DNA from 2 places in the Brevundimonas sp. FV1ye7S genome. Region 1 is predicted to be linked to the other one. Evidence: riboswitches for the same ligand, from Rfam matches in the RefSeq annotation. Region 1 holds a riboswitch; the other holds the start of a gene.
The links. A riboswitch is a leader RNA that binds a small molecule or an ion and turns the genes downstream of it on or off. The one in region 1 is predicted to bind glycine.
Positions count from the first base shown of each region.

Region 1 (6,251 bases):
GTGGAGCGGCTGGCGCGCGAGCGGATGACCCTGACCGTCTGCCCCCTGTCGAACCTGAAACTGTGCGTGGTGAACGACCTGAAGGACCACCCCGTGCCCGAGATGCTGCGTCGGGGCCTGCACGTCACCCTCAACTCGGACGACCCGTCCTATTTCGGCGGGTATGTGAACGACAACTACAGCCGGCTGGCGGCCGCGGTGGGCCTGACGAAGGAACAGGTGACGCTGCTGGCGCGGAACAGTTTCGAGGGGTCGTTCCTGGGCGAGGCGGAGAAGGCGGCGTATCTGGCGGAGGTGGAGGCCTACGCGAAGGCGGGCTGACGCCTCTTCTTTCGTCATCCTCCGGCAAGCCGCGTCTTCGCGGCGCAGACCGGGGGACCCAGCGGCGCCGAAGGCGATGCGGTTCCGCCGCTCGATGTTTGAACACCTCGTCCGCGACAGGTTCGCGCTCACGCGCGCCGCTGGGTCCCCCGGTCTCGCTGCGCTCGCCGGAGGATGACGAAAGAGGGGTTTAGGCGAGGACGCTCGCCGCCCCACTCTCCGCCACCCCCAGCGCCCGGAAACTGTCCCGCGCCGCCGCCGCCGTCTCAGGCGCGATCGCGCGGCTGGCGTCGGAGATGACCACCGCCTCGAAGCCTTCGCGCACAGCATCCTCGGCGGTGAAGCGGACGCAGTAGTCGAAGGCCAGGCCCGCGAGGAAGACGCGGGTCACGCCCAAGTCGCGCAGCAGGCCGGCCAGGCCCGTCGGGGTGCGATGGTCATTCTCGAAGAAGCCGGAATAGGAATCGACCGCCGGGTTGGAGCCCTTGCGGATCACGGCCAGGGCCTTTTGCACCGTGGGCGCCGCGTCGGGATGGAAGTCGGCGCCGGGCGCGCCCTGGATACAGTGATCGGGCCACAGCATCTGGCGGCCGTAGGCGACCTCGATCTCGGTGAAGGGGGCCGCGCCGGGGTGGTTGGAGGCGAAGCTGATCTGGTCCGGCGTGTGCCAGTCCTGGGTCAGGATCACGCGGGAGAACCGTTCGGCCAGCCGGTTGATCAGCGGCATGATCCCCGCCCCGCCCGCGACCGCCAAAGCGCCGCCCTCGCAGAAGTCGTTCTGCGGGTCGATGACCAGGAGGGAGTCAGTCGGGCGGATAAGCATCACACGCCCGCGTAGGCGTCGATCTCGTTGGCCGAACCCAGGGCGACGGGGATGCGCTGGTGCAGATGCTCGGGCTGGACGTCCAGGATGGGCTGCGTCCCGTCCGTCGTCGCCTTGCCCCCGGCCTGTTCGACCAGGAAGGCCATGGGATTGCCCTCGTACATCAGGCGCAGCTTGCCGGGCTTGTTCGGCTCGCGCTTGTCCCACGGGTAGAGGAAGACGCCGCCGCGCATCAGGATGCGGTGGACGTCGGCGACCATGGCTGCGACCCAGCGCATGTTGAAATTCTTGCCGCGCGGGCCTTCGTCGCCTTTCAGCAGGTCGCCGATGTAGGTCTGCACCGGCTCGGACCAGTGGCGCAGGTTCGACATGTTGATGGCGAACTCCTTGGTGTCCGGCGATATGGCGATGTCGTCGTGGGTCAGGATCCAGTCGCCGTCGTTCGACAGGGTGAAGCCCTTCACGCCCGCACCCGTGGTCAGGACCAGCATGGTCTGGGGACCGTACAGGGCATAGAGGGCCGCGACCTGATTGCGGCCCGGCTGCATGAAGTCGGCCTCGGTCGGCGTCGGCGTGGCGGACTTCAGCACCGAGACGATGGTCCCGACCATGGCGTTGATGTCGATGTTGGACGAGCCGTCCAGCGGGTCGAACAGGGCCAGATAGTCGCCGGTCGAATGGGAGGCCGGCTGGACCTCGTCCATCTCCTCGGAGGCGACGCCCGCGACGGCGGGACAGGCCAGGAGGGCGTCGGTCAGCATGTCGTTGGTCATGACGTCGAGCTTCTTCTGCTCCTCGTCCTGGACATTGATCTGGCCCGAGGCGCCCAGAGCCCCGGCCAGGGCGCCGCCGGCGACGACCTTGCTGATGTCGGCGCAGGTGGCGGCGACGACGGTCAGCACCGCTTTCAGACCCTCGGGCGCGTCGAGCGCGGCGATATGGGCGTCGAGACGGGTGCGGTCGGCGGTCATGCGGTCGGTCCGGTGCGGCTGAGGCGGTTCCCGTTCTTGGCGGGCCAACGGCACGAGGGCAAGGGCGACGCAACAACCGACGATGCGAACGGCGACAATGACGCCGCCGGACGGCCTCCGAAAGCCGCCGACGCTTGACTTGGGCCCGGAGTCGGTGGCTTAGGTCGGATGCTCTCGCGGGAGAGTTCGGGACCGGCAGGCTGCCCCCCGACGCCGAAGGCGCAACCGCCCCGGAAACGCTCAGGCAAACGGACCGCGACAGCATACGGACGCTGGAAAGTCGCTCTTGATGGGCGCGCCGACGGAGCAAGGTGGTCTGACCGCCGGAATCTCTCAGGCTTCAGGACAGCGGGGGCGCGAAGACGGCGGAGCTCCGCCACCAAACGCGACCGTGAAAGCCTGAACCATGACCGACCAAGCCCTGAAGACCACGCCCCTGAACGCCGCGCACCGCGCCTTGGGGGCCCGGATGGTGGGCTTCGGCGGCTATGACATGCCGGTCCAGTATGAGGGCGTCCTGGCCGAGCACCGCTGGACCCGCGAACACGCCGGCCTGTTCGACGTGTCGCACATGGGCCAGTGCAAGATCACCGGCGCCGACGCGACCGCCCAGTTCGAGCGGTTCGTGCCCGGCGACTATGAAATCCTGAAGGCCGGCAAGCAGAAATATTCGCTGCTGCTGAACAAGGACGGCGGGATCATCGACGACCTGATGGCCGGCCGCCCCGACCACGACGGCCTGTTCGTCGTCGTCAACGCCGGCAACAAGGACGAGGATTTCGCCTTCTGGGACGCGAACCTAGAAGGCGACGCCAAACTGACGGTGCTGGACCGCGCCCTGATCGCCATCCAGGGACCGGAAGCCGCCGAAGTCATGTCGGCGTACGAGCCGCTCCTGGCCGAGATGGGCTTCATGGAATGCGCCCGGCTGATGCTGTTCGGCGTCGACTGCTATGTCTCGCGTTCGGGCTATACCGGCGAGGACGGCTATGAGATCTCGGTGCCGGCGGACCAGGCCGAGCGCGTCTGGAACACCATACTGGAGGACGCCCGCGTCAAGCCGATCGGCCTGGGCGCCCGCGACAGCCTGCGCCTGGAAGCCGGCCTGCCGCTGCACGGCCATGACATCGACCCGACCACCAGCCCGGTCGAAGGCGCGCTGACCTTCGCCCTGTCCAAGTCGCGCAAGGAGCGCGCGGACTTCAGCGGCGCCGACCGGATCCTGAAAGAACTGACCGAGGGTCCGTCGCGAGTCCGCATCGGCCTGATCGTCAAGGAAGGCGCCCCGGCCCGCGAAGGCGCCGAGATCGCCGACGCTGACGGGAACGTCATCGGCAAGGTCACCTCGGGCGGCCCCTCCCCTACGCTGGGCAAGAACATCGCCATGGGCTTCGTGCCGCCGGCGTATGCCGCGCTGGGTACGGAGTTGAAGGTCGTCGTGCGCGGCAAGTCCGCCGCCGCCGAAGTCGTCGCCATGCCCTTCGTGGCGCAACGCTATTACCGCAAACCGAAGACCGTCTGAGGATCAGATCATGAAGTTCACCAAGGATCACGAGTGGGTCAGCCTGGACGGCGACATCGCCACCGTGGGCATCTCGAAGCACGCCGCCGACGCCCTGGGCGACGTGGTGTTCGTGGAAACGCCTGAGGTCGGCAAGACCGTCGCCAAGGGCGCCAGCTTCGCCGTGGTCGAAAGCGTCAAGGCCGCCTCCGACGTCTACGCCCCCGTCTCGGGCGAAGTGGTCGAGGCCAACGACGCCCTGTCGACCGCTCCGGAAACCGTCAACGCCGCCCCGGAAGGCGACGGCTGGTTCGCCAAGATCAAGGTGTCGGACGTCTCGGAACTGGACGCCCTGATGGACCAGGCCGCTTACGACGAGTTCCTGGCCAGCCTGTAAGCGCTAGTGTTCACCGTCTTCTTCCGCAACTCGACGACGACGCCGTCCCAGCCCGGTCTAGGCCAGCTGGTGCAGGCGGCGCTCGCCGAGGCGGGTGCGGAATGGACGGGCATGGAAGCAGAACTGCGCCTTACGGACGGCGCGGCCCTTTACCTGTTCGGCGAGGACCTGAACGACGGCATGCTGGCCGAGTATCCGATCCTCACCAATGCCGTGGCCGAGGCCCTCTACCGCATAGCGGACCGGACGAGCGCCTTCATCATGGCCGATGTCTTCGATCCCGTCGCGCTTCGCACCCATTCCAGCGTGGGTGAAGTGCGGGCTGCGGACATGAATGTCATAGGTCCCGATACGCTGGAAGGCCCGGAACAGCTTCATGCTGTACTGGCTGAACTCTCGCCTAATGCCGCGCAGCAAGAGGTTGCGGCTCCGCGTAGCATATTGCCGGCTCGCAGGACTGAACGGCCCCCTTCTCTACTCTCAAGACTATTTGACCTCCTCTTCGGAAAATCCGTCTGATGCGCTACCTCCCCCTGACGCCCGACGACCGCACGGCGATGCTCGCCGCCATCGGCGCGAAATCGATCGACGACCTGTTCGTGGACGTGCCCGAGGCGGCGCGACTGGACGGGCCGGTGGACCTGCCCCGCGTGGCCGGCGAGATGGAGGTCGAGCGCGCCCTGTCCGCCATGGCCGCCAAGAACGCGACGGCCGGCGCCGTGCCCTTCTTCTGCGGCGCAGGGGCCTACAAGCACCATGTCCCGGCGACGGTGGATCATGTGATCCAGCGGTCCGAGTTTCTGACCAGCTACACCCCCTACCAGCCGGAAATCGCCCAGGGCACCCTACAGTACCTGTACGAGTTCCAGACCCAGGTCGCGAACCTGACCGGCATGCCGGTGGCCAACGCCAGCCTCTATGACGGCTCGACCGCCATGGCCGAGGGCGTGCTGATGGCGACCCGCGTGACCCGCCGCAACAAGGCGGTGATCTCGGGCGGCGTGCACCCCCACTACGTCAAGGCGACCGAAACCGTGGTCCACGCCGTCGGCGTCGAGACCCAGGTCCTGGCCGCCGCCGTCGACGCCGAGGCCGCCGTGATTGACCAGATCGGTCCCGACACGGCTTGCGTCGTGGTCCAGACCCCGAACGTCTTCGGCACGGCGACGGATGTCACCAAGATCGCCGAGGCCGCCCACGCCGCCGGCGCCCTGCTGATCGTCGTAGTCACCGAGGCCGTGTCCATGGGCCTGCTGAAGTCGCCCGGCGAGATGGGCGCCGACATCGTCGCGGCCGAGGGCCAGTCGATCGGCAACGCCCTGAACTTCGGCGGCCCCTATGTCGGCCTGTTCGCCACCCGCGAGAAACTGCTGCGCCAGACGCCCGGTCGCTACTGCGGCGAGACCGTCGACGCCGACGGCCGCCGCGGCTTCGTCCTGACCCTGTCGACGCGCGAACAGCACATCCGCCGCGACAAGGCGACCTCGAACATCTGCACCAATTCCGGCCTGTGCACCCTGGCCTTCACCATCCACATGAGCCTGCTGGGCGAGACCGGCCTGCGCAAACTGGCCCTGCTGAACCACGAGAAGGCGCTGGCCACGCGCGACGCCCTGGCGGCCATCCCGGGCGTCCAGATCCTGACCTCGCGCTTCTTCAATGAGTTCGCGGTGCGTTTGCCGAAGAACGCCGCCGAAGTGGTGGATACGCTGGCGGCCCACCACGTGCTGGCGGGCGTGCCCTACAGCCGTCTGGCGCCGGATGCGGGCATGGACGACGTCCTGCTGGTCGCGGCGACGGAGACGACGCTGGATGCGGACATCCAGATTCTCGCCAAGTCCCTGACGAAAGTGCTGGCGGGATGATCCGCAACTTCACGCGAGATGATCTAACACAGCTTGCTAACAGGTTTGCCTACAACAAGCCTGACCCCGGGATCACTCGTTGTGATAGGCTCAATCGCGCCGACTTCTTGACGATCTGCCATTGGAAGGCGGAACGTCGCCACGACCTCTGCTTGAAGAATGCTACAGAAGACATTCAACGCATCACTGAAGCATCTTTTGCGTCTAAAGATCCACTGGTCCAAGTCTGTGCCCTTACCTCATTGCACGGTGTAGGAGTTCCTACAGCCACCGCGATCTTGCATTGGGGCTACCAAGAAGGACCCATCCTAGACTTCCGGGCATGGTGGACGGTTCATGGCCAAGTCAAGCGTGTATTTCGAGGTGCCGACTG
Region 1 is NZ_CM178726.1:2,361,005-2,367,255, forward strand. It holds gene ACW18C_RS11585 (adenosine deaminase) at 1-321, shown strand, start outside; gene pncA (bifunctional nicotinamidase/pyrazinamidase) at 512-1,144, opposite strand; gene ACW18C_RS11595 (class 1 fructose-bisphosphatase) at 1,144-2,115, opposite strand; glycine riboswitch at 2,283-2,381, shown strand; glycine riboswitch at 2,386-2,466, shown strand; gene gcvT (glycine cleavage system aminomethyltransferase GcvT) at 2,522-3,637, shown strand; gene gcvH (glycine cleavage system protein GcvH) at 3,648-4,013, shown strand; gene ACW18C_RS11610 (hypothetical protein) at 4,020-4,532, shown strand; gene gcvPA (aminomethyl-transferring glycine dehydrogenase subunit GcvPA) at 4,532-5,878, shown strand; gene ACW18C_RS11620 (hypothetical protein) at 5,875-6,251, shown strand, end outside.

Region 2 (6,251 bases), 1.2 Mb from region 1:
TCGCAGCATCCAATTCGCCGACGCGCTGGTCGGTCTGCTCCTTGCGGGCCTCAAGACCGACGGCAATCGAGACGTCGCCCGCCGGCAGGCTGAAGGGCTCGCCGCGCAGGCTGATCCCGGCCACGTCCAGCTTGGTCGTTGCGCGCTGCTGCGGGGCGCCGGTGACATAGTCGATGGCTTCCTGCGACGGGGCCCCGAGGCCGAACAGATTGATCGGCACGCAGCCGGAGTTGGCGTTGGTCAGGGTCACGCGGCAGACGGCCTGGCCGGTCGATGGATTGATGACGGAATCGACGGCGTTGGCGAACTGGGTCTTCAGCAGGAAGCCAGGCGTGTCGATGTTGTTCTCGAATTCACCGTGGCTGTAATAGGCGCCCCAGCGCCAGTTCTCGCCGAACTCGCCATCCACGGCCAGGGTCGCCTGGGTGGTCACCCGCTCGAAGTCGATCGTCGAATAGGACAGATCGGAGTTGAAACGACCGAAGGTGAAGGACGTCTGGCCGGCGGCCGCCATCTGCTGCTTGATCGTGGAAGACAGGAAGGCGTTGTCGATGCCGATGGTCAGGTCGCCGCGATCATGGTCGCCGAACCAGACATAGTTGTTCCACATGCGCGAATGACGGACATCAGCCGTGACCCGCAGCCTGTCGTTGATCTCGTAGACGGCGCTGGCCAGACCCGTGTAACGCCTCTGCGGCGTGACCAGCGGGCTCAGATCGTCGTTCGACGGACCTTCGCCGCCGATCGAATTCGTGCCGCTGACCGTGCCATAGTCGAACGGACGCAAGGAGCCGTCCGGGTTGAACACCATGCCGCGGTTCACACCCGACATGACCAGACCGCCATAGGCCGCGTTGGCGAAGCCCACGTCAGGCGTTATCGCGCCATTGACGGTCGCCCACCGTCCGATGTTCGGGCGCGAGGCCTTGGGGATGACGCCTTCGTTGTCGAGATATTCGCCGCCGACGACGAAATGGCCGCGACCGCCGGCGAAGTCCGTTCCCCAGGCGCCTTCGAACCGTTCCTGCTCGGCGTCGTCATAGGACGAGATGCCGTATTCGGCGCCCAGCTTGCCGCCGGTGAAATAGCGGTCGATGCCGATGTTGACGACGCCGGCCACGGCGCCCGATCCCCAGGCGGCGGAGGCGCCGCCGGTGACCACGTCGACGCTCTTGACCAGGACCGACGGCACCGCATTCAGGTCGTTCTCGCTCGACACCCGGCGTCCGTCGATCAGGACCAGGGTCCGGTTGATGCCCAGCCCCCGCAGGTCCACCGGCGCATTGCCCGCGCCGGTGTTGGTGCCGGTCGTCTGGGCCGAGGTGGTGGCGCGGAACTGGGGCATGTCGTTCAGCGCGGCCGCGATATTGGGGCGCGCGCCCACCGACAGATCCTCAGCGGTCAGGTGGATGGTCGGCGTCGGCGCTTCGAAGCCGGCGCGATCAATGCGCGAGGCGGTGACGACGATATCGTCGACCGCGGCGGTTTCCGGAGAGCCCTCCGTCTCCTGGGCTTGGACCGCCGTGGCGCAGGCCAGCAGGGCGATGGCGCTGCAATAATGGGTCAAGTGACGATTAAGACGAGACAAAGCGAGATTCCTCATGGCGACGACGCCCCTCCCCAGGGATGCCCAATGCGACTGACGCTCTTCGGCGTCCGTTCGCCCCCGCTGTCATTGGGCCTGAGAGTTTCGGGTCGTCGCCGACCCTTTCTCCTTCGGCGAGACCGCATCCCCCGGATCCGGCCTTCTCTCCAGCGTTCCTTCAGCAAGACGGTCCGTTTGCCTGAGCGTTTCCGGGGCGGTTGCGCCTTCGGCGTCGGCCGGAGCCGATCTCTCCCGCCTTGCTGAGGTGAGTAAGATCAACCCAGACTGCCCTGTCAAATCGACAAATACGGCAGTTATTTTGCGCTCAAAACAAAATACATGGTTTTATCGTGCTGTCACAAACCAGACGGACCAGATCAAGACCCCATGTTGCAAGCGACGGGCGTCCGCATGACGGCGTCGTGACAGAAAGGGAGGCTTCGGACTTAATGGACTTATCCACAGGAACGGTCAGGGCGCAGCCGGATCCGCCGGCGCTCTGACGCCGTGACGCATCGCTTCCCTCCACCGGGTGAGCAGAGTCGCGCGACGCGCCTGATCCAGATTGGCCAGCAGGGCGGGTCCCACCCGAACCGGCCGAACGCCAGGCGCGCCGGGACGGACAGGCGCATCGACATCGTCGCGGACCGGTCGAACGCCCAGGGCTCCGATCACCCGCTGGCCTTCACGCGACAGAAGGAAGTCCAGAAACAGCCGCGCCGCATTCGGGTGGGCGGCGTTGCGCGGGATGAAGGCCACGCGTGAAACGGACAGATGATAGTCCTCAGGCGTGATCAATCCGATCTCCGGCGCGCGCGCGACCCATGACGCGCCGTACGACTGGTTCATATTATAGGCGAACGCCATCCGCCCATCGGCGATTTGGCTCATCATTCTCCGCCCGGAGGTGTCCAGCCGCGGACGCTGCGTGCCCAGCGCCTCCATCAACGACCAGGCTTCAGGATAGATCTGCACGTCCGCCGAAAGCTGCATCAGGGCCACGCCGCTCCGTTCGGCGTCATAGAGGGTGACACGACCGTCAAAGACCTCGGGGCGGGTCTTGAGCAGCCGAAGCAGATCCGCATGACTGCGGGGCACGACATCGGCCGTGAGTCGGCGTCGATTATAGGCGAACACGATCGGCTCGGCCGTCAGGCCATAGCCCTGGTCGCGCCATACCGAACCGTCCGGCATGGCCGCACGATGCGGCGACCGGTAGGCTTGAGCATAGCCGTCGTTGATCAGCTTGACCTGCACGTCCATCGCCGTGCTCCAGACCAGGTCCGGCCCCTCCTGGCCCGCAGCTGCGAGCCCCCGAACCTCCTCGGCGATCCGAGTGGAGTTTTTGTCATCCAGACGTACCCTGATCTCAGGCCAGCGACGACGAAAGGCCTCCAGCACCGGCCCCATCAAACTGGTGTTGGTGAGGATGTGAAGCGCCCCCTCGCGGCGGGCCAGCCAACGCACCCGCGGCGCCGTGCCCGCGCCCTCAGGCTCCGACGAACAACCGGCGGCGCTCAACACCGCCGCCCCTCCCGCCAGCCCGCCCGCCAGCCCCCCCGCCAGGCCTACGAGCAGATCTCGCCGATCCGGCTTCACCGGCCCCGCTTTCTGGTTATTGTGTCATCCATGATCCGTCGCCCCATCGCCTCGCCATGAGAATACTCGTTGTCGAAGATGACAAGGCGCTACGGCATTCGCTCGAAGCCACTCTGCATGAGGCAGGTTTCGAGGCGAGATGCATCGACAGCGGCGAACAGGCCTTACGCCTCGAAAGCTCAGAGGTCTTCGACGCCGCCATCCTGGACATCGGCCTTCCCGACATCGACGGCTTCGAAGTGCTGAGAACCCTGAGGCTGCAGGGATCATCGACCCCGGTTCTCATGCTGACGGCGCGTGACGCCCTCAGCGACCGGGTCGCGGGCCTTGACCTCGGGGCCGACGACTATCTGGTCAAGCCGTTCGCCCCCTCGGAGTTGGTCGCACGTCTCCGCGCCATCGTGCGCCGACGCCAGGGACAGGCCGCCGGCGCGGTCGTGGTCGGAACCCTCTTCTGCGACTGGCGCACCGGGCGCGCCCACGTCAACGACCGCGACCTCGCCCTGCGCCCCCGCGAATGGGCGGCCCTGCGCGTCCTGGCGTCCCGACCTGGACAGGTGGTGGACCGCGACCTGCTGGCCGCCGAGGTCTTTCCTCAGGACGAGGCGCCGTCGCTCAATGCGCTGGAAATTCACGTCGGCCGTTTGCGACGCAAGCTTCAGCCGGATGGACCGGCCGTGACCAATATCCGTGGCCGCGGGTATCGCCTCGATCCATGAGCCTCGCCCGGCCTGCCCGTTCCCACAGCCTGGTCACACGTCTGCTGATCGCACAGGTGGCCCCTTTGGCGCTCTTCGCGGTCGTCGTTCTGGCGGTCGGCGCCTGGACGGCCCAGCGGGTGGTGGCCAACAATGCGGACCGCCTGCTGGCCGGCGCGCTTCAGACCATCCGCGAGACGGTGTCGGTCGCGGAGGGTCGCATCACCGTGGATGTCGCGCCCTGGGCCTTGGCTCTGCTGGACGGTCCCGAGCGTGACGCCGTCTTCTACAGCGTCCGCGAAGGCGATCGCCTCGTCACCGGCTATGCCGAACTGCCCAATCTCCCTGAGGCCCGGACGGAGGAGCCGGTCTTCGCGGACCTGTCCGTCCGGGGGGTTTCGGTGCGTATGGCGCAACAGACCCTGATCATCCCCGGCCGCGACGCCCCCATCCGCGTCTCGGTGGCCCAGAGCCTGGATTCCCGTCGCGCCAGCCTGCGAGAGCTCTACCGCAGCATGCTGCTTCTCCCCGGCCTGCTGGTGGTGCTTGCCGCGCTTCTGATCTGGCCGGCCCTGCAATGGGGCCTGAACTCGCTGAAGCGTCTGATCGACGACCTGACGCGCCGCCCCAGCCCCTCTTCCGACTTCGCCCCGGCCAATGTCGATCTGGCGCCCCGCGAATTGTGGCCCGTTCTGAACGCCTTCAACCATCTGCTGGCGCGGCTTGAGACTTCCACTTCCGGCATTCAGCGGTTCGCGGCCGACGCCTCGCATCAACTGCGCACGCCGCTGTCGGTCCTCTCCGCCAATCTTGACCTTCTGGCCGGCTCCTCCCGCCCCTGGACGGCTCAGGAACGGCGGTTGATCGCAGACTCTCGCGACGCCGTCGGCGGCATGACGCGGCTGGTCGGTCAGCTGCTGTCGACGGCCCGGGCCGACGGGGCCCGGATAGACACCTCCGCCGACCTCGGCCGCGCGGCGCGGCGCGCCTGTCAAGCCGCTCGGGAGCGCCGCGCCTTTGCCGACGGCGCCCTGCGCCTTCGCCTTCCGGCCGAGCCGGTCATTGTCCTCGGCGCCGAAGACCTCATCACCGAACAGATCCTCAACCTGATCGACAACGCCTTCCACCACGGCGCGCCGCCGGTGGTCGTTCATGTCCGCATGACGGGCCGACAGGCCGCTGTCTGCGTCTGGGATCACGGACCGGGCGTGGATGAAGCCGTCCTTCCCCACCTCACCGACCGCTTCTTCCGCGCCGGCTCACCCCAGACGCCCGGCTCCGGCCTCGGTCTGGCGATCGTTCACACCCTCTCCGAGGCCCAAGGCGCAGAATTCCGACTAAGCAATCGCAGGGGGATGCGAAGCGGCCTGATCGGGAGGATCGCTTTTCAGCTTGAGAAGCTGGATGAAGTTATCGGCCACAACGCTTCAGCATGATTGACTTGGTCGGCTGGGGCTTAAGTCTATTATTTCAGGCCGCTGCACCTGCCCGCTCACGCCGGTGGGCTCAAACCGATCAGCTGCACCCCAAGCGTCCGACCGGCAGAAGCGGCGCGATCACGCCCACGTTCCAGTGCCAGGCGATATGGCCGACCGCCCGACGTCGGCACACCACCGTCTCGTGCAAGGCGAAACCGTTGGGCGGGTCGATCCGGGGCTCGGGGGCATTTTCAAACGCCATGTAGGCGCGCGCCGGGCCATAGGGCGGCCAGTCCGGCTCGCCGTGCGCCTGTGGCCGACCGGCCTTCACGAAGGACGTCCAGTAGCCCAGCATCGCCTCGGACAGGCGCTGCTCGACCGCCGTCTTCGGCATGGCGGGCCACCATCCCGGTATCGCCGCCGTCGTGCCGAACGCATAGGGAATCTCTGCCCCGTGGAAGGCGTGGAAGCCCCGGTCGTCGGCGGCAGGATAGCCGTGGTCGAACAGATACAGATAGGCGCCCTGCCCCACGGCCACCTGCGCCTTGGTCAGGCGCTCGGCGGACCAGCCGTACATGGCGTCCCGCGTCGTCGCCAACAGGCTCTCGCGGATGTCGCTGGCCGGATAGCGGTCCAGAAAGGCGTCCGCCAGATCGCCGTAACGCGCGCGGATCTCCCGCGTATAGGTTTGCGCGTCCGCCGGCGCGGGCGGCAGAAGGATGGGCAGGGAGCGGACTTCACCGTCGTTATACCCGGCCAGAACCGGCACGGGCGCCTGTTCGCCCCGGTCGAACGTATCGACCAGCTGACGCGGCAGGACCTGGCCGTCGATGGTGGCCAGCGGGAAATAGCCCGTGCGCGGCGTGTCGGCGATGATCGTCTCGGCGCTCAACGCCCGCAGCGCGCCAAGGTCGGTCGCGCCCAGCTTTCCGGCCCACGACAGGCCGATGG
Region 2 is NZ_CM178726.1:1,195,726-1,201,976, reverse strand. It holds gene ACW18C_RS05725 (TonB-dependent receptor domain-containing protein) at 1-1,567, opposite strand, end outside; glycine riboswitch at 1,763-1,850, opposite strand; gene ACW18C_RS05720 (ABC transporter substrate-binding protein) at 2,057-3,184, opposite strand; gene ACW18C_RS05715 (response regulator transcription factor) at 3,241-3,903, shown strand; gene ACW18C_RS05710 (sensor histidine kinase) at 3,900-5,318, shown strand; gene ACW18C_RS05705 (carboxylesterase/lipase family protein) at 5,398-6,251, opposite strand, start outside.
Region 2: it holds a riboswitch for glycine, as region 1 does, so the genes downstream of both, ACW18C_RS05725 (TonB-dependent receptor domain-containing protein) here and gcvT (glycine cleavage system aminomethyltransferase GcvT) in region 1, are expected to answer to the same signal.